DNA from 4 places in the Nocardia sp. NPDC004068 genome. Region 1 is predicted to be linked to each of the others. Evidence: riboswitches for the same ligand, from Rfam matches in the RefSeq annotation. Region 1 holds a riboswitch; each other region holds the start of a gene.
What was found. A riboswitch is a leader RNA that binds a small molecule or an ion and turns the genes downstream of it on or off. The one in region 1 is predicted to bind S-adenosylmethionine.

Region 2: linked by a shared signal. The riboswitch ahead of ACFYTQ_RS32835 (rhodanese-like domain-containing protein) and the one ahead of ACFYTQ_RS10180 (amino acid ABC transporter permease) in region 1 are both predicted to bind S-adenosylmethionine.
Region 3: linked by a shared signal. The riboswitch ahead of ACFYTQ_RS29390 (aminotransferase class V-fold PLP-dependent enzyme) and the one ahead of ACFYTQ_RS10180 (amino acid ABC transporter permease) in region 1 are both predicted to bind S-adenosylmethionine.
Region 4: linked by a shared signal. The riboswitch ahead of ACFYTQ_RS19485 (homoserine O-acetyltransferase) and the one ahead of ACFYTQ_RS10180 (amino acid ABC transporter permease) in region 1 are both predicted to bind S-adenosylmethionine.

What each region holds. Positions count from the first base shown of each region.
Region 1 covers NZ_JBIAMW010000003.1:557,258-562,910, forward strand. The annotation lists gene ACFYTQ_RS10160 (hypothetical protein) at 1-308, opposite strand, end outside; gene ACFYTQ_RS10165 (hypothetical protein) at 420-1,016, opposite strand; gene ACFYTQ_RS10170 (hypothetical protein) at 1,177-1,812, shown strand; gene ACFYTQ_RS10175 (SDR family oxidoreductase) at 1,770-2,654, opposite strand; SAM riboswitch class I at 2,802-2,895, shown strand; gene ACFYTQ_RS10180 (amino acid ABC transporter permease) at 2,908-3,843, shown strand; gene ACFYTQ_RS10185 (amino acid ABC transporter ATP-binding protein) at 3,840-4,604, shown strand; gene ACFYTQ_RS10190 (LLM class flavin-dependent oxidoreductase) at 4,635-5,653, shown strand, end outside.
Region 2 covers NZ_JBIAMW010000018.1:47,989-53,641, forward strand. The annotation lists gene ACFYTQ_RS32820 (amidohydrolase family protein) at 1-65, opposite strand, end outside; gene ACFYTQ_RS32825 (FAD-dependent oxidoreductase) at 95-1,486, opposite strand; gene ACFYTQ_RS32830 (hypothetical protein) at 1,714-2,148, shown strand; SAM riboswitch class IV at 2,183-2,297, shown strand; gene ACFYTQ_RS32835 (rhodanese-like domain-containing protein) at 2,359-2,775, shown strand; gene ACFYTQ_RS32840 (O-succinylhomoserine sulfhydrylase) at 2,772-3,998, shown strand; gene ACFYTQ_RS32845 (dihydrofolate reductase family protein) at 4,079-4,603, shown strand; gene ACFYTQ_RS32850 (type 1 glutamine amidotransferase family protein) at 4,639-5,259, shown strand; gene ACFYTQ_RS32855 (MarR family winged helix-turn-helix transcriptional regulator) at 5,256-5,653, shown strand, end outside.
Region 3 covers NZ_JBIAMW010000014.1:13,355-19,007, reverse strand. The annotation lists gene ACFYTQ_RS29420 (BTAD domain-containing putative transcriptional regulator) at 1-1,210, opposite strand, end outside; gene ACFYTQ_RS29415 (crotonase/enoyl-CoA hydratase family protein) at 1,233-2,054, opposite strand; gene ACFYTQ_RS29410 (2-oxo-4-hydroxy-4-carboxy-5-ureidoimidazoline decarboxylase) at 2,177-2,518, shown strand; gene ACFYTQ_RS29405 (YbaK/EbsC family protein) at 2,563-3,036, shown strand; gene ACFYTQ_RS29400 (flavin reductase family protein) at 3,124-3,588, shown strand; gene ACFYTQ_RS29395 (LysE family translocator) at 3,590-4,207, opposite strand; SAM riboswitch class IV at 4,258-4,371, shown strand; gene ACFYTQ_RS29390 (aminotransferase class V-fold PLP-dependent enzyme) at 4,420-5,653, shown strand, end outside.
Region 4 covers NZ_JBIAMW010000007.1:142,027-147,679, reverse strand. The annotation lists gene ACFYTQ_RS19485 (homoserine O-acetyltransferase) at 1-951, opposite strand, end outside; SAM riboswitch class IV at 1,109-1,219, opposite strand; gene ACFYTQ_RS19480 (TetR family transcriptional regulator) at 1,273-1,926, opposite strand; gene ACFYTQ_RS19475 (MFS transporter) at 2,086-3,585, shown strand; gene ACFYTQ_RS19470 (NADP-dependent isocitrate dehydrogenase) at 3,841-5,058, shown strand; gene ACFYTQ_RS19465 (MFS transporter) at 5,491-5,653, shown strand, end outside.

The DNA.
Region 1 (5,653 bases):
CAGCCGCCGCGGTAGTCCAGATCGCGGATGATGTCGTCGGCGGGTTTGCCCAGCCGTGTCTCGCACACCACCGCCCACAGCGCGCACAGCCAACTCAGCGCGCGCAGCGTGTGCAGCGGCTCGCGGCGCGTCCCGAGTTCCTCCTCGGCCTCGTCGTGGGTGTCCAGATTCACCCAGCGGAACACCAGCGACTCGACCTCGATCAGGAAGCCGCCGGGCAGATCCTCGACGTCGGGCCGCCCGATCCGTACCGCGCGGCCCGACACCAGATCCCGCAATTCGACCATGTCCGCATCAGCGGTCCGCACCCATCGGTGCGATTCCCTGGTCATTCGCAGGCCCCCAGGTCGGTACGTCCGGGCGCGATACCGCCCCCACGGATTGAGCCACGAATCCGACCGGCCCGCAAGCGTTCATTTTCAGGGCTGCCCGTTCAGCACGGCCGTGACCGCGTCCGCGAACGGCTGTCCGCCGGTGGCGTACGCCCCCGCGATCGCGCCCACGACCAGCCCGATCGGCCCGGTGATCAGACTGAAGAAGCCCAGTCCCAGAACGGTTCCGAGCAGCCCGCCGAGCACGCCGCCGACGACCAGCCCGACCACGTTGCGATTGATCTGATCGGTGAGCCGCGCCATCGAGTCCACCGGCTGCATCTCGCCGATCTCCTGCGGCGTCGCCCGCGGCTCGAGCCGGAGTTCGTGCCCGTCCTCGGAAACCCGCTGGGCCACATGGACGGTGGTGTTCGACATCCGATAGCTGAGCGGTACCTCGGCGCGCACCGCGCCCGTATCGTCGCGCAGCACGACCCGATCATCGGTGACCTCGAAGCGCCCGCCGCTCACCGTCGTGGTCGACACCCGCGACGCCTCGGTCAGGACGGTATGGTAGGAGATCCCGGATTCGGTTCCGGTGGCGGCGATTTCGCGAGCCGGCGGCTCGGCGTGAACCGTCCCCGCGCAGATTCCGAGTGCGGCGATGGTCGGGATAGTGCTGACGGCGTACGTGCCGAACCTCATCCAGTCGTTCCTTTCGCTCCAGCTGCATCGAGCCCGATGCGCACACACGGTTACCCACCCGGAACGCCGGTTATGCGAGGAGAAAATCAATCCGTTCACAACTCGACTCGGCGGTGCCGGGTGGTGTAAGCATTTCCTCGTTCGGGGAAAGGACGTGGGTGTGGCACGGCGACGGGTTCAGGCCGGTTTGAAGCTGGGCGGTTTCGTCCTCGGCGGCGCGCTGATGCTGGCGGCGCTGGGCGCCGTGGCCCTGTCGATGAGCGGCAAACCCGCTGAGCGCACGGCGAATCCGCGCGCCGCGGCGTCGTTCGCGCCCGTCCCGAGCGCCACCGGCGCGGCGCCGAGCCCGGATGTCACCGAGCCCGCGCCGCCCGCCGCGCCGCTGGTCCTCAACAAGGGCGCCGAGCAGGGCCTCCCGGGTTTGGATGTGGCCGTGGGCGATTGCGTCACGCTCGGTGAGAACACCGTCGAGAAGACCTCGTGCGCAGCGGGTTCCGGGTATCGCGTCGCGGATCGGGCCGCGGGCAACGCCCAGTGCCCGGCCGACGCCGATCGGACGTTCCCGCGCGCGCTGCCCGGCGGCGATCACGACAGCCTGTGCCTGGACGTCAACTGGGTGGTCGGCGGCTGCATGGATCTGACCGGGACCCCGCATCCGGTGGACTGCGCCGCGCCGGGCCGGGTGCGCGTGGTGGGCGTCAAGCAGGGCACCGCGGACGTGAACACCTGCTCGGCGTCGGATCGCGGTGTGGTCTACAGCCAGCGGCGATTCGTGGTCTGCGTGTCCTCGCGCTGAGGCGCGGCCGGAAGTAGTCGCGCGAAGCGGTCGTTGGCCGCGCGCATGACCCGTTCGTAGGGCCACGCCCACTTGCGGGCGAACCAGTACGCGATCCGGATGTCGGGGGAGGTGTGCACCAGGAAGCGGTTGTGCCGGATCCCGGCGAGGATCCGGTCGGCCACCTGTTCCGGCGTCGCCGCCCGGCCCACGAAGGCGTTGCGCAGCTTGGCGATTCGCGGATCGTCCGGCGCGACGCCCACGATCTGCACGGTCTCGACCAGCGGGGTGCGCACCGCGCCCGGCACGACCAGGCTCACCCCGATGTCGTGCCGTTCCAGATCGAAGCGCAGCACCTCCGAGATCCCGCGCAGCCCGAATTTGGCCGCGCTGTAGGCCGCGTGCCATGGCAGTGCGAGCAGGCCCGCCGCCGAGGACACGTTCACCAGATGCCCGCCCCGCCCGGCGCGCACCATCGGCGGCACGAACGCCTCGATGATGTGGATGGGCCCCATCAGATTCACCTCGACCATGGACCGCCAGTGCCGGTGCTCGAGGTTCTCCACCGTGCCCCAGGCGGAGATGCCCGCGATGTTCATGACGACGTCGAGACTGCCGTGCTCGGCGTGCACCCGGTCCGCCCAGGCCGAGACGGCCGCGTGGTCGGTGATGTCCATCGGGTGGGCGTCGAGGACCTCGCCGCCGGAGGCGCGGATCAGCTCGACCGTCTCGGCGAGGCCGTCGGCGGCGATGTCGGTGAGCAGCACGCGCGCGCCCGCCCGCGCGGCGGCCACGGCCGTGGCCCGGCCGATGCCGCTGGCCGCCCCCGTGACGAGGCATTTCCGATCGGTCAGATCCCTCATGAACTCCCCTGGACGATGTGGAACCACACAGTTTTCCACACCCTAGCCATTACGAACATTGTTGTACACAGCGAGCGCTGCCAACAGTTCGACTCACGCTGATCGGGACGGCAGACACCCACCGCGTTCGTCCGTTAATTTCGAATCCACCCATCCAGAGCGGTTGAGAGACCTGGCTCGACGAGACCGCAGCAACCCCCCGGGAGCCGGGTGCGGGTGCTACCGCCAGGACCGATGGAGGATCGCGATTCCCATGACCACAGTGGCCGCTGTCGACTCCGTCCCCGACACCACCGAGGACGCCCTGCCGGTCGCGCGCACGCGACACCCCTGGCGCTGGCTGGTGGGCGCGATCGCGCTGGTGCTGGTCGCCCAGTTCGTGCACGGGCTGATCACCAATCCCGGTTGGGACTGGTCCACGTTCGCCCGCTACTTCACCGCGCCGTCGGTGCTCGCGGCGCTGCGGCTGACCGTGGAGCTCACCTTCTGGGGCACGCTGTTCGGCTTCCTGCTCGGCATCTGGCTGGCCGTGGCGCGGCTGTCGAAAATCCCTGTGCTGCAGGTCATCGCGTGGGTGTACGTGTGGGCGTTCCGTTCCATCCCGCTGATCGTGCAGCTGTTGTTCTGGTTCAACATCGCCTATCTGTACAAGCGGATGTCGATCGGGATCCCGTTCGGCCCGGCGTTCTTCAGCTTCGACGTCAACGGCGTTCTCAGCGGATTCACCGCCGCCGTGATCGGGCTGGCGTTGCACCAGGCGGCCTACTCGGCCGAAATCATCCGCGCCGGAATCATTTCCGTGGATCCGGGCCAGCTGGAGGCGGCCAAATCGCTGGGCCTGCCGTGGCGGCGGCAGTTCTTCACCATCGTCGCCCCGCAGGCCATGCGCGGCATCCTGCCCAACGCGGCCAACGAGGTGATCAGCCTGTTCAAGGGCACCTCGATCGTGTCGGTGATGGCCATCGCGGAGCTGTTCTACCAGGTGCAGGTCGTCTACGGCCGCAACGGCCGGGTGGTGCCGCTGCTGATGGTGGCGACGGTCTGGTACATCGTGCTCACCAGCGTGCTGAGCGTCGCGCAGTACTACATCGAGCGCCACTTCGCCAAGGGCAGCCAACGCGAGCTGCCGCGCACGCCGTGGCAGCGGGTGCGCGCCAAGATCACCGAGATCACGGGGGAACGCCGGTGAGCGAGTACACGGTCGAATTACGCGGCGTGCGTAAGCGTTTCGGCGCCGAGGAGGTGCTGCGCGGGATCGATCTCGCCGTGCGGCCCGGCGAGGTGACGGCGATCCTGGGCCCGTCGGGTTCGGGGAAGTCGACGCTGCTGCGGGTGGTCAATCACCTTGAGAAGGTCGACGCGGGCACGGTGCGGGTGGCCGGGGAGCTGGTCGGCTACCGCCGCAAGGGCGCGAAACTGCACGAGCTGAGCGAGCGCGAGATCCTGCGGCAGCGGGCGCGCATCGGCTTCGTGTTCCAGAACTTCAATCTGTTCCCGCATCTGACGGTGCTGGAAAACGTTGCGCTGGCGCCGGTTTCGACGCAGCGGCGGCGCCGGTCCGAGGTCGAGGCCGAGGCGCTCGAACTGCTCGACCGGGTCGGGCTGGCGGACAAGGCCCGGGAGTATCCGCGGCGGCTGTCCGGCGGCCAGCAGCAGCGCGTGGCCATCGCGCGGGCGCTGGCCCTGCGCCCGCAGGTCGTGCTGTTCGACGAGCCCACCTCGGCGCTGGATCCCGAACTGGTCGGCGAGGTGCTCGACGTCATCCGCGACCTCGCCCGGGACGGGGCCACCCTGGTCATCGTCACCCACGAAATCGGCTTCGCCCGCGAGGTCGCCGACACCGTGGTGCTGATGGACGCGGGCCGGATCGTGGAACAGGGTCCGCCCGCCCAGGTGCTGGACAACCCCACCCACGCCCGCACCCGAGCCTTCCTCGCCCATGTGCTCTAGCGGACCCGCCGAGTTCGAAGGACACCGCGCGTGAAATTCCTGTTGCTGACCCTCATCACCCACCGGCCCGATCCGGTCACCGGCGCGGTCGAGACGCCCGCGCGGCGGCTGGGCCGGGTGGTCGAAAGCGCCCGGCTCGCCGAGGAACTCGGCTACGACGGCTTCGCCGTCGGTGAGCGGCACGAGGATCCGTTCATCTCCTCGTCGCCGCCGGTGGTGCTCAGCCACATCGCGGCGGTCACCTCGTCGCTGGCGCTGTTCACCGGAGTCACCACGCTGAGCCTGCTGGATCCGGTGCGCGCCTTCGAGGACTACTCGACCCTGGACAACCTGTCGGGCGGGCGACTCGAGCTGATCATCGGCAAGGGCAACGGGGCCGCGCAGGCGCAGCTGTTCCACGTCACCACCGAGGATCAGTGGGATCGCAACCGCGAGGGCTACGACCTGTTCCGGCTGCTGTGGGAGAACGACTCGGTCACCTGGAGCGGGCGGTTCCGGCCGTCGCTGACCGCGGCCAAGGCGCTGCCCCGGCCGTTGCAGCCGCGGCTGCGCATCTGGCACGGCAGCGCGACCAGCCGCGAATCGGTGGAATACGCCGCGGCGCACGGTGATCCGGTGTTCTCGGCCAACGTCACCTACCCGATCGAGCCGTACGCCGAACTGATCGACCACTACCGCGAGCGCTGGGCCGCGCACGGTCACGATCCGGCCGCGGCGCTGGTGGGCGCGGGCACCGCCGGATTCCATGTGGCCCGTGACTCGCAGGACGCGGTGCGCGCGTACGAGCCGATCTTCCGGGCGCGGCTCGAGATCGCGCGAAAGCACAACCAGCCCATCGTCTTCGACACCGTCGAGGACTTCGTCGAGCGCAGTTCCGCGCTCATCGGCAGCCCGCAGCAGGTGCTCGACAAGGTCGAGCGCTATCACGAGCGGCTCGGCCACGAGGTGATCCACCTGTCCGCCGACGGCGACGGGTTCACCGACAAACAGCATCGCGAGAGCCTCGAGCTGTTCCAGGCCGAGGTCGCGCCCGAACTGCGCCGCCGCAT
Region 2 (5,653 bases), on a different contig from region 1:
AGGTAGCCCTCGTTCTCGATCAGCGGGAAGCGCGGATCGATGATGTGGAGGTGGGTGTCGAACACGTGCTCAGCATGCCTCGGCGGTCACGGGGTCACACCTTGTGCGGCTCGCTGGCGCGCAGCATGTCCTCGCGTTCGACGACCTTGACCCGTTCGCGGCCCTGCGGTTCGCCCAGCGAGCGCTCGTGCGCGTCCAGGCGGTACCAGCCCGCCCAGGTGGTGAACGGAATTCCCTTGTCCTCCAGCCACTTCGTGACCGCGTCCGGATCCGGCTCGGGGGCCGGGGTGAAGTTCGGGGCGTCGTCGAGCAGGCAGGCGATGGTCTCGTTGGCGTCGCCCTTGGTGTGGCCGATGAGGCCGACCGGGCCGCGCTTGATCCAGCCCGTCACGTAGGTCGCGGGCAGGTAGCGGCCGTCGCCGTCGGCGTCCTCGTTCGACAGCACCCGGCCCGCCTCGTTCGGCACGGTCCCGGCCTGTCCGTCGAAGGGCAGCTGCGGGATGTTCTGCGACAGGTAGCCCACCGCCCGGTACACCGCCTGCACGTCCCACTCGGTGAACTTGCCCGTGGGCTTGCAGTTGCCGGTGCCGTCGAGCTGGGTGCGCTCGGTGCGCAGGCCCACGACCTTGCCCGACTCGTCGCCGAGCACCTCGGCGGGCGCCTCGAAGAAGTGCAGGAACAGCTTGTGCGGGCGGTCGCCGACATCGCGGATCGCCCACTGCTCCAACGTGTTGCAGACCATGTCGACCTGCTTGGAGTGCCGCCGCGCCGCCTCGGAACCCTCGTCGTAGTCGATGTCCTCGGGGTCGACGATCACCTCGATGGTCGGGGAGTGGTCGAGTTCGCGCAGTTCGAGCGGGGTGAACTTGGCCTGCGCCGGACCGCGGCGGCCGAACACGTGCACCTCGATCGCCTTGTTGGCGCGCAGGCCCTCGTACACGTTCGGCGGGATCTCGGTGGGCAGCAGCTCGTCGCCGGTCTTGGCCAGCACGCGCGCCACGTCCAGGGCCACGTTGCCGACGCCGAGGACCGCGACCTTCTCCGCGTCCAGCGGCCACTCGCGCGGCACGTCGGGATGCCCGTCGTACCAGGACACGAAGTCCGCCGCGCCGTAGGAGCCGTCCAGCTCGATACCCGGCACGCGCAGATCGCGGTCGGCGTTGGCGCCGGTGGAGAAGATCACCGCGTCGTAGAACCGGCGCAACTCCTCGAGGGTGATGTCGCTGCCGTAGTCGATGTTGCCCAGCAGCCGCACCTGCTCCTTGTCGAGCACCTTGTGCAGGGCGGTGATGATCCCCTTGATCCGCGGATGGTCCGGCGCCACGCCGTAGCGGATCAGCCCGAACGGCGCGGGCATCCGTTCGAACAGGTCGATGCTCACCTCGGCGTCGGACTTCATCAACGCGTCGGCGGCGTAGATTCCGGCCGGTCCGGCGCCCACGATCGCGATGCGCAGTGGGCGGTTCGCTGCACTGTGTTCGGTCATATCTACGCGCACCCTCTGGTCGAGAACTCTGTCGTCATGTCTTAGCCGTCTTTCTTAGCTTAGGCTAAGTTGACGTGCGGTCCGGGATCCTGCCCCTGCGTCCCCGGCGATGCTGCCTCGGGGTTCCAGCGATTCTATCGGTGGCAGCTATGGCCGATATTCCCGGTCCGCGTCGGGTAATTCGAGTGTGATTCCGGACACTGGGGGCGACCGGCGATGATGGGCGCATGACCGATGCCGTCGAGCCGACTCCGATCGACCAGCGCGAGACCACTCGCTCGCCGGTCCCGTTCATCGCCGCGGCCGTGCTCGCGGTGCTGGTGATCGTCGGCATCGTGCTGCTGGCCGTGCTGCGCCCGGCTGAGAACAATGTCACAGATTCCGACCGGGTCGCGATCGCGGCGCGCAATTTCGCGACCGCGCAAGCGGATTCGGACGCGAAGCGCCGGGCCACCACGGCCTGCGCCGAATTCGACGCCGCCAAGTCGCCGCTCGGACCGGACGCGGTGGGCAAGCACGTGGAGATCGCGGGCGTGCGCGACACCGTCATCGACGGCGACCGCGCGCGGGCCACGGTGACCAGCCGCGTCGACGGCCGGGAGCGGACCGCGACCTGGAACCTGGTCCGCGCGGGCGATCATTGGCTCGTCTGCAACGTTTGACATGCGACCCGCTGACCAGGCACTCTGCTTCGGAGGTCATGAGCGCCAGCGCCAAGCCCCGGCTCGCTGGCCGGCAACCCTCCTCCGCGGTGGGGTGCTCCGGGTGACGACCTGGCACGCGTCGAATCCCGGCGCGGCAAGCGTGGATTCTCGAGGAGGTTCGATTCGGATGAACGAGCAGAGTCGCCGCTGTCCCGGTGAGGCACGGTCATGAGCTACGCGGGTGACATCGATCCGCAGCAGGCGTGGGACCTGTTGCGCGACAACGCGAACGCGGTTCTCGTCGATGTGCGCACCGACGCCGAATGGCGGTTCGTCGGCGTACCCGACACCAGCGGAATCGACCGGCCGACGGCCCTGATCGAATGGGTCGACGGAACCGGTTCGCGCAATCCGCGTTTCGTCGATCAGCTGAAGCAGGTGCTCGGCGATCGCCCCGACGACGCCCCGGTGATCTTCCTGTGCCGCTCGGGCCAGCGATCCATCGGCGCGGCCGAGGCGGCCACCGCTGCGGGCTTCACCCCTGCCTACAACGTGCTCGAGGGCTTCGAGGGACCGCTCGACGCGAACGGCCATCGCGGCGGCGCGGGCTGGCGCGCCCGCGGCCTGCCCTGGAGGCAGTCGTGATCAGCGGCGGGGCGTTCGACCGTCCCCTGCCCGAGGGCGTCGGCCCGGCGACGATCAGCGTGCGCGGCGGGCTGCGCCGCTCCGGATTCGAGGAGACCGCCGAGGCGCTGTACCTGTCCTCCGGCTTCGTCTACGAGAGCGCCGAGGCGGCCGAGGCCGCGTTCACCGGCGATATCGAGCACTTCGTCTACTCGCGCTACGGCAACCCCACTGTCGCCATGTTCGAGGAGCGGATGCGGCAGATCGAGGGCGCCGAGGCGTGTTTCGCGACCGCCAGCGGGATGGCCGCGGTCTTCGTCGCGCTCGGCGCGCTGCTGGGCAACGGCGATCGCCTCGTCGCCGCGCGCAGCCTGTTCGGCTCGTGCTTCGTGGTCTGCAACGAGATCCTGCCGCGCTGGGGCGTGGAGACGGTGTTCGTGGACGGCGAGGACATCGCGCAGTGGGAGGAGGCGCTGTCGAAGCCCACGCGGGCGGTGTTCTTCGAGACGCCCTCCAATCCCATGCAGACCCTCGTCGACGTGCGCCGGGTCGCCGACCTCGCGCACGCCGCGGGCGCGAAGGTGGTGCTGGACAACGTCTTCGCCACCCCGCTGCTGCAACGCAGTCTCGACCTGGGCGCGGACGTCGTGGTGTACTCGGGCACCAAGCACATCGACGGCCAGGGCCGGGTGCTCGGCGGCGCGATCCTGGGCCCGCGCGACTACATCGACGGCCCGGTGAAAACGCTGATGCGCCATACCGGTCCGGCGCTCAGCCCGTTCAACGCGTGGACGCTGCTCAAGGGCCTCGAGACCATGCCCCTGCGGGTGCGGCACTCGGTGTCCTCCGCGCTGCGGATCGCCGAGTTCCTGGAGCGGCATCCGGCCGTGGCCTGGGTGAAATACCCGTTCCTGCAATCACATCCGCAGTACGAGCTGGCCCGCGAGCAGATGTCGGGCGGCGGCACCGTCGTCACCTTCGAACTCGCGGTCGGCGACGGCGCGGGCGAGGGCGCGGCCAAGAAGCGCGCCTTCGAGGTGCTCAACCGGCTGCGCGTCATCGATATCTCCAACAATCTGGGCGACGCCAAGACCCTCATCACGCATCCGGCCACCACGACGCATCGGGCGATGGGGCCGGAAGGCCGTGCGGCCGTGGGCATCACGGACGGCGTGGTGCGCGTCTCGGTCGGCCTCGAGGACGTCGAGGATCTGCTGCGCGATCTCGAGCAGGCCCTGGCCTGAGTTTCCCGGACGCCGCCCGCCGATGAGTTCCGGCGGGCGGCGTCGTCCTTTTCCGTGACCCCTAGGAAAAGGACGTTCCCATGCAGATCATGGCCCGCCTGTGCATCTCGGCCGACGGCTACATCACCACCCCCGACGGATGGCCGCCGCAGGTGATCGATCCGACCCACGGCCCGGGCAGTCACGGCATCGCGGAGTTCCTGCGCACCTGTGAGGCGGCGCTGATGGGCAGCACCACCTTCGTCCCCGCGCTCACCGCCGACCGCTGGCCGTGGCCCGATCTGCGGGTGTACGTGCTCGGCTCGGAGCGACCCGCGGGCACGCCCGACGACGTGACCTTCGACAGCGATCCGGTGCGGCTGCTGGAGCGGCTGAAGGCCGACAACCAGGGCGGCGACGTCCACCTCATCGGCGGCCCCGCCACCATCGAGACCTATCGCGCGCTCGGCGTGCTGGACAAGTTCGAACTCGTGGTCCTGCCGTTCTTCGTGGGCGGCGGTATGCGCCTGACGGATTCGCTGAATCCGGAGACCGGGCTGGAGTTCGAGAGCTCGCGGCCGCTGCCCGGCGGTTCGGTGGAGATCGTCTACCGCGTCCGCCGTTGACAGCATTCTGTCAAATATGACAGGATACTGTCATGATGAGAACAGCGCATGTGGCCGTGTACGACACCTTCGCCGACTGGGAGCCGGGTTACGTCACCGCGCAGATCAACCGGGGCCTGTGGCAGCGTGAACCGGGCAGCTGGCGGGTCGTGACCGTGGGCCCGAGCCGGGAACCGGTCACCTCGATGGGCGGGCTGCGCGTGCTCCCCGATCTCGCGCTCGACGAGCTCGCCCCCGCCGACAGCGCCCTGCTGCTCCTGCCCGGCTCCGACACCTGGGTGACCGGTGAACTCGCCGCGTTCGGGCGCAAGGCCCGCGAATTCCTCGACGCCGGGGTGCCGGTCGCCGCGATCTGCGGCGCCACCTTCGGGCTGGCCCGCGAGGGCCTGCTCGACGACCGCGACCACACCAGCAACGCCGCGGAATTCCTTGCCGCCAGCGGATATTCGGGCGCGGCCCGATACGTGGCCGAACCCGCGGTGTGCGACGGCGACCTGATCACCGCCTCGGGCACCAAACCGGTGGAGTTCGCCCGCGCGATCGCCGCGCGCCTGGATCTCTACGAGCCGCGGGTGCTCGACGCCTGGTACGACCTGTACGGCCACAACGACGCGGCGGGCTTCTACGCGCTCGCCGACTACGAGTCGCGCCGATGAGCCGTGCCCAGCAGGCGCTGTTCAGCACCGCCGCGATCACCACGTTCAAGCTGAACGGCCAATTCCTCACCATCGCCGAGGAATTGGCGCGCCCCGCCGGGATCACCGCGGCGTGGTGGCAGGTGCTCGGCGCGGTCCTGCACGAACCGCTGCCGGTGGCCGGGATCGCCCGCGCCATGGGCATCACCCGGCAGAGCGTGCAGCGCATCGCGGATCTGCTGGTGGACAAGGGTCTGGCCGAGTACCGGCCCAATCCGGCGCACCGCCGCGCCAAACTGGTCGCGATCACCGAGGCCGGGCGCGCGGCGAATGCGCGCATCGGCCCCGGCCACGCGAAACTCGCGAAGCGGCTCGCGGACCGGCTGGGCGAGGCCGAATTCGAACGCGTCGTCGC
Region 3 (5,653 bases), on a different contig from region 1:
GCACGATCAGCACCCGGCGGCCGTCGAGCCGGGCGCGGAACTGCGCGGCCCGCTGCCCCGGCGCGGGCGCGATCTCGCCCTCGGGCATGCCCAGCGCGCGCAGGAAATCGCCGAGGATGTCGCCCGCCGTGACCCCGCCCGGCCGTTCGACGCCGTGCAGGTCCACATGCAGCTGCCCGTCCGGAAACCGGTGCCGCACCAGATGGGCCACGTGCACGGCCAGCGTGCTCTTGCCCACGCCGCCCATACCGGTGATCGCGCACACCGGCACCGCGGCCCCCGCGTGTTCGAGACGTTCCACCAGCCGCTCCACGATGGCACGGCGACCGGTGAAATCGGCGATGTCCGGGGGCAATTGGGCGGGCGGCGGCAGCGCGCCCACGGCCGCGCGGGCCGAGGCGATCGGGGCGAGCACGGCCGCCCAGCCGAGCCACATCGGCTCGGTCGGCGGCTCCTCGCCGCCGGGCGGCTCGCCGCGCAGGATGCGCTGCTGCAATTCCGCGAGCCGCGGGCCGGGCTCGATTCCCGAGCGCTCCACCAGGATTCGGCGGGTCTGCGCGAAGACCTCCAGCGCCTCGGCCTGCCGCCCGGCGCGATAGAGGGCGGTCATGAGCAGTTCGCGCGTCTTCTCCCGCAACGGATGTTCGGCGACCAGCGGTTGCAGCGCGGCCACCACCTCACCGGGGCGGCCCAGCCGCAGATCGGCCTCGAGCCGCCGTTCGAGCAGGCTCAGCCGCAGTTCGACGAGCCGGGCGCGGGCCCGCTCGGCGTGCGGACCGGGCAGCCCGGCCAGCGGGGTGCCCGCCCACAGCGCGAGCGCCGCGGCGAGCCGTTCGCGGGCCGCGGCGGCGTCGCCCGCGGTCTCGGCCTCGGCCGAGAACCGTTCCGCCAGTTCGACATCCACCGCGCCGGGCGGCAGCCGCAGCGCGTAACCCCCGGCGAAACCGACCAGCACCTGCGGCGGCGCGCCCGCCGGACGGTCGGGTTCCAGCACCCGGCGCAGGTGCAGCACGTGGTTGCGCACCGCGCCGACCGCGCTCGGGGTGGCCCGCTCACCCCACACGTCGGCGATGAGATCCCCCACGGTGGCCGAGCGCCCGCGGCGCAGCAGCAACGCGGCCAGCACGGCCCGGCGCTGCCGCGGACCGAGTTCGAGCGACCGCTCACCGTGCCACGCACGAACCTCACCGAGCACGGCGAACTTCAACATCTGACCGTTCCGAAAACCCGCGTCAACGGCCCTTGAACTCGGGCTGCCGCTTCTCGAACACCGCCTGCAACGCCTCGGTCAGATCCTCCGACGGGAGGAAGGCCGCGTTCCACGCCGACACGTAGCGCAGCGAATCGGCGATCCGCCCCGCGCGCGGCTGCTCGAGCACGTCCTTGATGCCCCGCACCACCAGCGGCGGATTGAGCGCGATCTCCCGGGCCAGCGCGTCGGCCGCCGCGAGCACCGCCTCCTGATCCGGGAAGACGTCGTTGACCAGGCCGATCTTCTCCGCCCGCGCGGCGTCGATGTCCTTGCCGGTGTAGGCGAGTTCGCGCAGGTGACCCTCGCCGATGATGCCGGGCAGCCGTTGCAGCGAACCCACATCGGCCACGATCGCGACCTTCGCCTCGCGCAGGCTGAACGTGGCCTCGGCGCTGGCGAGCCGGATATCGGCGGCCGCGATCAGATCCAGGCCGCCGCCCACACACCAGCCGGAGACCGCCGCGACGACCGGCTTGCGGCAGTCGGCCACCGCGGTGACCGCCGCCTGCATGCGCCGGATGTCGTCGAGGAACGCCGTGCGCGGCGCGGCCAGCGCCCGGTCCCCCAGCAGCGGCGCGAACGACGGGCTCATCGCCGGGAGGTCCAGTCCGTAGGAGAAATGCCTGCCCGATCCGGTCAGCACGATCGCGCGCACCTCGGCGTCGGCGTCGAGTTCGCCGAAGATCAGCGGCAGCTCGCGCCAGAAATCCGGGCCCATGGCATTGCCCTTGCCCGGGCCGGTCAGGGTCACCCGGGCGACGTGGCCGTCGCGTGCGACGGTGAAGGCCTTCCATTCGGTCATCCGCCCAGCGTAGCGACCTCGCCCGACGCTTCGGCAGGGCGTGTAAAACCTGCGTCAAATAACCGGTGTCGCGGTGCTTTCCGGCCGATCGCGGACGGACCATATGAGTCCTATCTCTTCGCGTGACGGCTCCGGAGGCCCTCATGTCGCTCTACCAAGGTCTCGGCCTGGACGCGTTCAACGAACTCCCCCGCGCCCGCGCGGTGCACACGCTCTACGCGTGTTGCTGCGCGGTCACCTGGGCGGAGAAGGTCGCCGACGGACGCCCCTACCCCACCCGGGAGACGCTGTACACCGCCGTCGAGGTGGAACTGCGGGCGCTGTCCCCGGCGGACCGCGATCGGATGTTCGATTCGCTTGCGCGCGAGCCCGTTTCGAACCGGTCGGTGGCGGAACTGGCGCGCATCACGCGAATTCGGCTCGATCGGGTGCTCGGCCCGGTCGAAGGCTATCCCGAATACTGATTTTCGGCGGGCAGGGCCCTCGCCCGGCCTCTAGGCTGGGTGCCATGCGCAGGTCGTTGCCCCCGGTCGCGTCCCGGGTCTCGGACACGCTCATCGCGCGCGGGCACCACGGCGTGATCGTCACCCAGTCCGAACCCACCCACACCGCCGAGCAGGCCGCGCAGGCGCTCGGGGTGGACGTGGGCGCGATCACCAAATCGCTGGTGTTCCTGCTCGACGACGAGCCGGTGTTGCTGCTGGTCTCCGGCGCCCATCAGGTCGATGTGGCGCGCACCGGCGAGCGGCTCGACGGCACCCTCACCCGGGCGCCCGCGGCCCTGGTCCGGGAGGTGACCGGGCAGCCGATCGGCGGCGTCGCACCGGTCGGGCATCCGGCGAATCTCCCCACCTACGTCGACAACGCGCTGGCGCGCCATCGTGAGCTGTGGGCCGCGGCCGGGCATCCGAACACCGTGTTCCGCACCTCGTTTCCCGAGCTCGTCCGCATCACCGCGGGCTTGGCGATCGATGTGGACTGATCGAAGAAGTAGGTTGGAAGCGTGAGCGATCGACTACGCGTGCCGGAGGATCTGAGCGGCATCACGTCGGCGCAGTATCGAGCGGCGATGCGGCACTATCCGGCCGGGGTGACGATCGTCACGATCGGCGCGGCTACCGGCCCGGTCGGCTTCACCTCCAGCTCCTTCGCGTCGCTGTCGCTGCAACCGCCGCTCATCTCGTTCAATATCGCGCACACCTCCTCCAGCCTCGCCGCCATGCTCGCGGCCGATTCGGTGGTCGTGCACTTCCTCGGCGAACATCAGCACGCGCTGGCGCGGCGGTTCTCGCGCGCGGCGGAGGAACGCTTCGCCGACACCTCGCTGTGGTCGACCCTCGAGACCGGCGAGCCGGTGCTGCACGACACCCCGATCTGGGTTCGGGCCACCGTGCAGCAAACCATCCCGATCGGCGATCACACGCTCGTCGTCGGGTTGGTGACCCGGGTGTACGACAACACCGCCGACAATCCGGTCGGCGCGCCGCTGGTGTACTACCAGGGCGCTTACCACCGGCCCGCCGAGCTGGAGTGACTCAGGCCGCCGAGGCCACCGTCCCGATGCCCAGGGCGGCCAGCACCCCGGCGCTGAGCCGTTCGAGCCGATCGCGCACCCGCTCCCGGCGCAACAGGCCCGCGAGCCGGGCGGCGGCCAGCGCCAGCGACACCATTTCGACTGCGGCGACGGCGGATTCGATCGCGCCGAGGGTCAGCGTGTGCAGGAAGGTCGGCGTGGCGAGGAACTGCGGCAGCACCGCCAGGTAGAACAGTCCGACCTTCGGATTCAGCAGCGTCGACAGCAAGCCCGCGGCGAACGCCGACCGCGCCGTCACCGACCGCGGCGCCTCGGCCGTGGTCGCGGTGTTCGCCCGCCGCCGCGCGAGCAGCGTGCGAATCCCCAAGTACACCAGGTAGATTCCGCCGATCACCTTCACCACCCGATAGGTCGTCGCCGACTGCTCGAGCAGCGCCGCCACGCCCGCCGCGACCACGATCGCCCAGCCGATGCCGCCCAGCGCGGAACCGATGCCGGACGCGATCGCCGGTCGTCGTCCCGCCAACGCGTAGCGCAGCACCAGGAACGTATCCGGTCCCGGCGTCACCGACAGCAGCACACACAGCCCGAGGAATCCGAGCAGCACCGACACACTCATCGGTCCATTCTTGACAGCCCGGCCCTCGATCTGCCAGCCTTTTCCACCAAGGTCATGAGTGCCAGCGCGAAGCCCCGGCTTGCTGGCCGGCAACCCTCCTCCGCGGTGGGGTGCTCCGGGTGACGACCGGGCCGTAGCCCGACCGGGCGCGGCAAGCGCGGACTCCGATCACCGATCCCCCCGGAGTCCCTGAGCCGAAGGGATTTTCTTCGATGACCGCCGTACTCGAACAGGCCCGCACCGCCCTCGCCCGCGTCTCCGGATGTGATCTGCGAGTTCCGTTGGTGCAGGGCGGAACTCGCGCATACGCCAATTTCGACTACGCCGCCAGCGCCCCCGCCCTCGAGCGGGTCACCGACCGGATCGCCGAACTGCTGCCCTACTACGCCAGCGTGCACCGCGGCGCGGGGTACGCCTCCCGGATCTCCACCGACTGCTACGAGGCCGCCCGCGGTTCGGTGTCGCGCTTCCTGAACAGCGCCGACGATCAGGTCGTCGTGTTCACCCGCAACACCACCGACGCGCTGAACCTGCTGGCCGCGTGCGTGCCCGGCGACACCGTCGTGCTCGACATCGAGCACCACGCCAACCTCCTGCCCTGGACCCGCCGCGGCCGCCGCGTGGTGCCCGCCGCCGACACCGTGGAGGAGACCATCCGCCGCGTCGTCGCCGAGCTGTGCGCCAAACCCGCGGCGCTGCTGGCGGTCACGGGCGCGTCGAACGTCACCGGCGAGGTGCTGCCGCTGGATCGGCTGGCCGCCGTCGCGCATCAGTGCGGCGCGCGGCTGCTCGTCGACGCCGCGCAGCTGGCCCCGCATCGGCGAATCGACCTGTGCGCCACCGGCATCGATTACCTGGCGTTCTCGGGCCACAAGCTGTACGCGCCGTTCGGCGCGGGCGTGCTGGTGGGCCGCCGCGACTGGCTCGACGCCGCCCCGCCGTATCTGGCCGGGGGCGGCGCGGTCACCGAGGTGGGCGTCGACGAGGTCGGCTGGGCCCCTGCGCCGCAACGGCACGAGGCGGGTTCGCCGAACGTGCTCGGCGTCGCCGCCCTCGCCGCCGCCTGCGACGCGCTCGCCGCGCTCGACGAGCGGGCGGTGCTCGAGCACGAACGCGCCCTCACCGAGCGCCTGCGGGCGGGCCTGAAAGCCGTTGCGGGCGTTCGGTTCCTGCGCATCTGGCCGGACAGCCCCGACAGCGTGGGCATCGTCGCGTTCACCGTCGACGGCTTCGAACCGGGCCGGGTCGCGGCGTACCTGTCGGCCGAACACGCGATCGGCGTGCGCGACGGGCGCTTCTGCGCGCATCCGCTGCTGGCCCGCCTCGGAGTCGACGGGGCGCTGCGCGCGAGCATCGGCCTGGGCACCGGCGCCGCCGAGGTGGACCGGCTCGTCGAGGCGATCGCCGCCCTGGTCGAGCGGGGTCCGGCCTGGAACTACGCGCGCA
Region 4 (5,653 bases), on a different contig from region 1:
GACGATGCACGGGACGGGGGTGGCGGCCAGCGCCGCCTCGATCCCACCGCGGCCGCGGCCGACGTCGTGCCGGTTCATCGCCTCGGTGAGCAGGACGTAGGTGGCGGGGTCGAACCGCTGTACGAGCTTCTCCGCCTGGTACTCCAGGTAGCTCTGCACCGCGTAGCGGCCGCCGTGCCACGGATCCTCGTCGGCCTGACCGTGATTCTCGAAGCGGTGGTCGAGTTCGAACTCGGTGCGGTAGGTCAGGTGCGCGATGCGACGGGCGATGCCCATACCGGTGGTTGGGCGACGGCCGGTGCCGTGGTAGTCGCCGCCCTGCCAATCGGGGTCGGCCTTGATGGCGGCGATCTGCGTGGTCTGGGTGCCGATCTGATCGGCGGTGGCGCGCGGCCCGACGGCCAGCACCAGCGCGGCGCCGACACGGTTGGGATGGCCGATCATCCACTCCAGTACTCGCATGCCGCCCATCGAGCCGCCGACCACGGCGGCCAGCCGCGACACGCCCAGCAGATCGAACAGCGCCACCTCGGCGGTCACCTGATCGCGAATGGAGATCTCGGGAAACCGTGAGCCCCAAGGCTTTCCGTCGGGAGCGAGGGACGCGGGCCCGGTGCTGCCCTTGCAGCCGCCGAGCACATTGGTGGCGATGACACACCACTCGTCGGTGTCCAGCGGCAGACCCGGGCCGACGACGCCGTCCCACCAGCCGGGCAGCGGATGCAGTGCGTCGGGCGCGCCGACCACGTGCGAATCACCGGTCAGGGCGTGCTCGACCAGCACGATGTTGTCCAGGTCGGGCGAGAGCTCGCCCCAGCGCTGCACCGCCAGCTCGACGTCGGGGATCGTCGCGCCGCTCTCCAGGCGCACGTCCCCGATGGCGATCGTCTCCAGACGACCGTCGGCCGGGGGAAGCAGCGCGGCCGCCGAGGTGCTCGATTCGATACTCACGGTCACCGGGCCGCCGCCGTCCGAAGGGCACACACGATGTCGATGGTAACGGTCGGGTTACTCATAGCCTGCTCCTATGGGTCGCCGGACTGGGCTTGCTGGTGTTATCGGACGAGAGCCGACAACAGCAACAGCGCATTCGCGGGGACCTCCTCGATCGTCGCGCTTGCTCCCGACCCTCGGGAGCCCGGTCATCACCCGGAGCACCCCACCGCAACTGGAGGGTTGCCGGCCAGCGAGCCGGGGCTTGGCGCTGGCGCTCATGACCTTTCGAAAATGGTAGCGGATCGGCCGAACCGGACGCGAGACGGTCTCGGCGGCCTAGCCGCGCGCCTGTGCCATCGGTACCGCGCAATGCTGGATGAACTCGGCATAGGCCGCCTTGACGGCGCGAATGTTGGCCTCTGCGGACACGTTCGGGGCGCAGTCCATCGACGGCGTCTCGCATTCCATTCCGGCCCGCATGATCGCGTTCCACGTGCCCGCGATGACCCGCACGGTCAGCGAATCGGGGTCCGCGCCGATGCGCTCGGCGATAGCGGAATGGATCTCGATGGTCTTGGTGTCGGCGATGTCCATGCTGCGGGCGCGCACGGTGGCGCTGCTGCGGGTGATCCGCTGCATCTGCTGGAACCACTCGAACGGCGGTTCCGCGCCCGCGAGGCTGTTGGTGACCACGGTCAGGAAGGTGTCGTGCAGGGCGACGAGCTCGTTGCCCGTGACGGGCTGCTTGCGCAGCTCGGCCCCGAGGACCCTGCCCATCTCCTCGATGGGCGCGAGGACGATGTCCTCCTTCAGCTCGAAGTACCGGTTGACCGTGCGCGGCGAGACGTCGGCGGCATCGGCGATCTGCTCGACGGTGGTCGCGTCGAACCCCTGGGCATCGCACAGGCGCAGCGCCACCTCGATGATCCGCCGCCGGGTCTGCTGCTTCTTGCGCTCCCGGAGGCCGAGCTGGGTAGGTGACTCGAGCATGACCCCATCCTATCGCCAACGGCTCTTATTGTGACGAGATACGTCAAATGTCGCACTACGACATTTTTCTCTTGACGCCACTTGTCCGACGATGACAGGATTGCTGTCACGTTCCAACGACGCGACGGAACTGCTTCTTCCACTCAGGAGTCCCCCCTCATGACAGAAACCGGGACCGCAGAACTCGCTCCCACTCAGACCTCGACCGGGTCCAAGAGCCCGACCCGGTGGTGGGCCCTCGGCGTGCTCGCCCTGGCCCAGCTCATGGTGGTTCTCGACGCCACCATCGTCACGATCTCGCTGCCGTTCGCCCAGCGCGATCTGAACATCAGCGACGGCGACAAGCAGTGGATGCTCACCGCCTACACGCTGATCTTCGGCGGCCTGTTGCTGCTCGGTGGCCGCCTCGCCGACTACCTGGGTCGCCGCCGGATGTTCCTGGTGGGCTTGGTCGGCTTCGCCGGCGCCTCCGCGCTGGCGGGCCTCGCCCAGAACGCCGCCGAACTGTTCGCCGGGCGCGCGTTGCAGGGCGCGTTCGCGGCCGTGCTGGCGCCCGCGGCGCTGTCACTGGTGTCGGTCACCTTCACCGAGGCGCGCGAAAGGGCAAGGGCCTTCGGCGCTTTCGCGGGTGTGTCCGCGGGCGGCGCGGCGATCGGCCTGATCGCGGGCGGCGCGCTCACCGAGTACGCCGACTGGCGCTGGTGCCTGCTGGTCAACACCCCGGTCGCGCTGCTGGCCGTGGTCGGCGCGCTGGCCTTCGTGATCAAGGATGTGCCCGCCCCGCGGACGGGCGGCTACGACGTGCCCGGCGCGGTGACCGTCACCCTCGGTCTGATCTCGGTGGTCTACGGCTTCAGCCGCGCGGCCGAGGACGGCTGGCTGGCCTCGACCACCCTCGCCCTGCTGATCGCGGGTGTCGCGCTGCTCGCGGTGTTCGTCGCGATCGAGCGGCGCACGTCGAATCCGCTTCTGCCGCTGCATATTCCGGGTGAGATCAACCGGGGTGGCTCGTATCTGGTGGCGCTGCTGGTGCCGATCGCGATGTTCGCGATGTTCATCAACCTGAGCTACTACCTGCAGATCACCCTGGGCTACAGCTCGCTGAAGGCGGGCGTGGCGTTCCTGCCCTTCCCGATCGGCATCGTGATCTCCGCGGGTGTGGCGAGCGCGCTGCTGCCCCGCATCGGTCCGCGGCCGCTCATGATCGCCGGCTCGGTGCTCGGCATCGCCGGACTGCTCTACCTCGCCCAGCTGAGCTACGGCGACAGCTTCGCCGGCAGCGTGCTGCCCGCCATCGCGCTGATCGCCCTGGGTATGGGCGCGACGTTCGTGTCCATGCAGACCACCGCGCTGCATCAGGTCGAGGCCGAGGATTCGGGTGTGGCCAGCGCGCTGCTCAATGCCGCCCAACAGGTCGGCGGCGCGATCGGCACGGCCCTGCTGACCAGCATCTCGGTGCAGGTCGCCCAGCGGTACGCCGAGAACCACCCGACCATCGACAATGTCGTCGCCCGGGCCGCGATCCACAGCTACAACGTGGCGTTCTACATCGGCGCGGGCTTCTTCGCGGCCGCGATCGTGATCGTCGCGCTGATGATCCGCGACAAGCCGGAGAACCTGCTCGAGGGGGACGAACACGCCGTGGCCGTGGCCGTCTGACGAGGTTCCGATTCGCGCGCTGCCCTGCCTTCCCGCGCGGAAGGCGGGGCAGTGCTCGTTTTCGGGTCGAGCTCACCGGCGGGCATCCCCTGGAAGTGAGCCCACGGCTACCAGTACGCTTGTCTTGTTAAGCACCAGGAGTCCCGCGGACAACGCGGGGCGTATACGTTGTCTGTTGAACAGCTGGGGTCCGCTCACAAGCGTGTTCACCTGGCCGTGCAATGGGAGCACCTTCCTAGGAGGACACGAAGATCCATGTCCAAGATCAAGGTTGAAGGGACCGTCGTCGAACTCGACGGTGACGAGATGACCCGGATCATCTGGCAGTTCATCAAGGACAAGCTGATCCACCCGTACCTCGATGTGAACCTCGAGTACTACGACCTGGGCATCGAATATCGGGACAAGACCGACGACCAGGTGACCGTCGACGCGGCCAACGCCATCAAGAAGCACGGCGTGGGCGTCAAATGCGCCACGATCACCCCCGACGAGGCCCGCGTCAAGGAATTCGGTCTCAAGAAGATGTGGCGCTCGCCGAACGGCACGATCCGCAACATCCTCGGCGGCACGATCTTCCGCGCGCCGATCATCATCTCCAATGTTCCGCGGCTGGTGCCGGGCTGGACCAAGCCGATCATCATCGGCCGTCACGCCTTCGGCGACCAGTACCGGGCCACGGACTTCAAGGTGCATCAGGCGGGCACCGTCACCCTCACCTTCACCCCCGAGGACGGCAGCGAGCCGATCGTCCACGAGGTCGTGAAGATCCCCGAGGACGGCGGCGTGGTGATGGGCATGTACAACTTCAAGAAGTCCATCGAGGATTTCGCGCGCGCGTCGCTGAACTACGGCCTGCAGCAGAACTACCCGGTCTACATGTCCACCAAGAACACGATCCTGAAGGCCTACGACGGCATGTTCAAGGACACGTTCCAGGAGATCTACGAGACCGAGTTCAAGAACGAGTTCGACGCGGCCGGGCTGACCTACGAGCACCGGCTCATCGACGACATGGTCGCCTCCGCGCTGAAGTGGGAGGGCGGCTACGTCTGGGCGTGCAAGAATTACGACGGCGACGTGCAGTCCGACACCGTGGCGCAGGGCTTCGGCTCGCTGGGCCTGATGACCTCGGTGCTGCTCACCCCGGACGGCCGGACCTGCGAGGCCGAGGCCGCGCACGGCACGGTGACCCGGCACTTCCGCCAGCACCAGCAGGGCAAGCCCACCTCCACCAACCCGATCGCCTCGATCTTCGCGTGGACGCGTGGCCTGGCCCACCGCGGCAAGCTGGACAACACCCCCGAGGTCATCGGCTTCGCGCAGACCCTCGAGGACGTCGTCATCAAGACCGTCGAGGACGGCCAGATGACCAAGGACCTGGCGCTGCTGGTCGGCGGCGATCAGGGCTATCTGACCACCGAGGAGTTCCTCGGTGTGCTCGACGCCAACCTGGCGCGCGAACAGCGCTGAGTCGGTGATCCGCCTCGCGCCTGGGCTGTGGCGCGAGGTGGGGCGAACATCCGGGCACCCGCCCCCGCCGATCGGTCGGTGGCCGCGGGTGCCCGTATCGTGTCGTGGGCCGTCCGGTTGCCGAGGTCTGCCGGTTGCGTCCGGATTGCCCTCGGCGTGATCTCCGTGACAGCTCGCGGCTTTCGGACCCGGGTACGGCGACTTCCTTCCGATCGAAAACACTTGTCCGCCAAGGTCGTTGATCATTTCCGCCGGAAACCGGGCGCGACCACCGGAGGCCGGTGAGTGGAATCACGGTTGTTCCGGCTTTAAAGCCCGGGAAGTGCTGTGTTGACCTGGGGCGTGACCTCATCGACCCGATCAGCCTCCGCGGCCGTCCACCAGCACGGTCCCTCCGGCACGCCCGGGCGCGGCACCTGGCACATCCCCGCCATGCTCGCGTTGGCGCTCGGTGGTTTCGGTATCGGCACCACCGAATTCGTCACCATGGGTTTGCTGCCCGATATCGCGCACGCCATGCGCGTGTCCGAGCCGAGTGCCGGACACGCCGTCTCGGCCTACGCCCTGGGGGTGGTGGTCGGCGCCCCGGTCATCG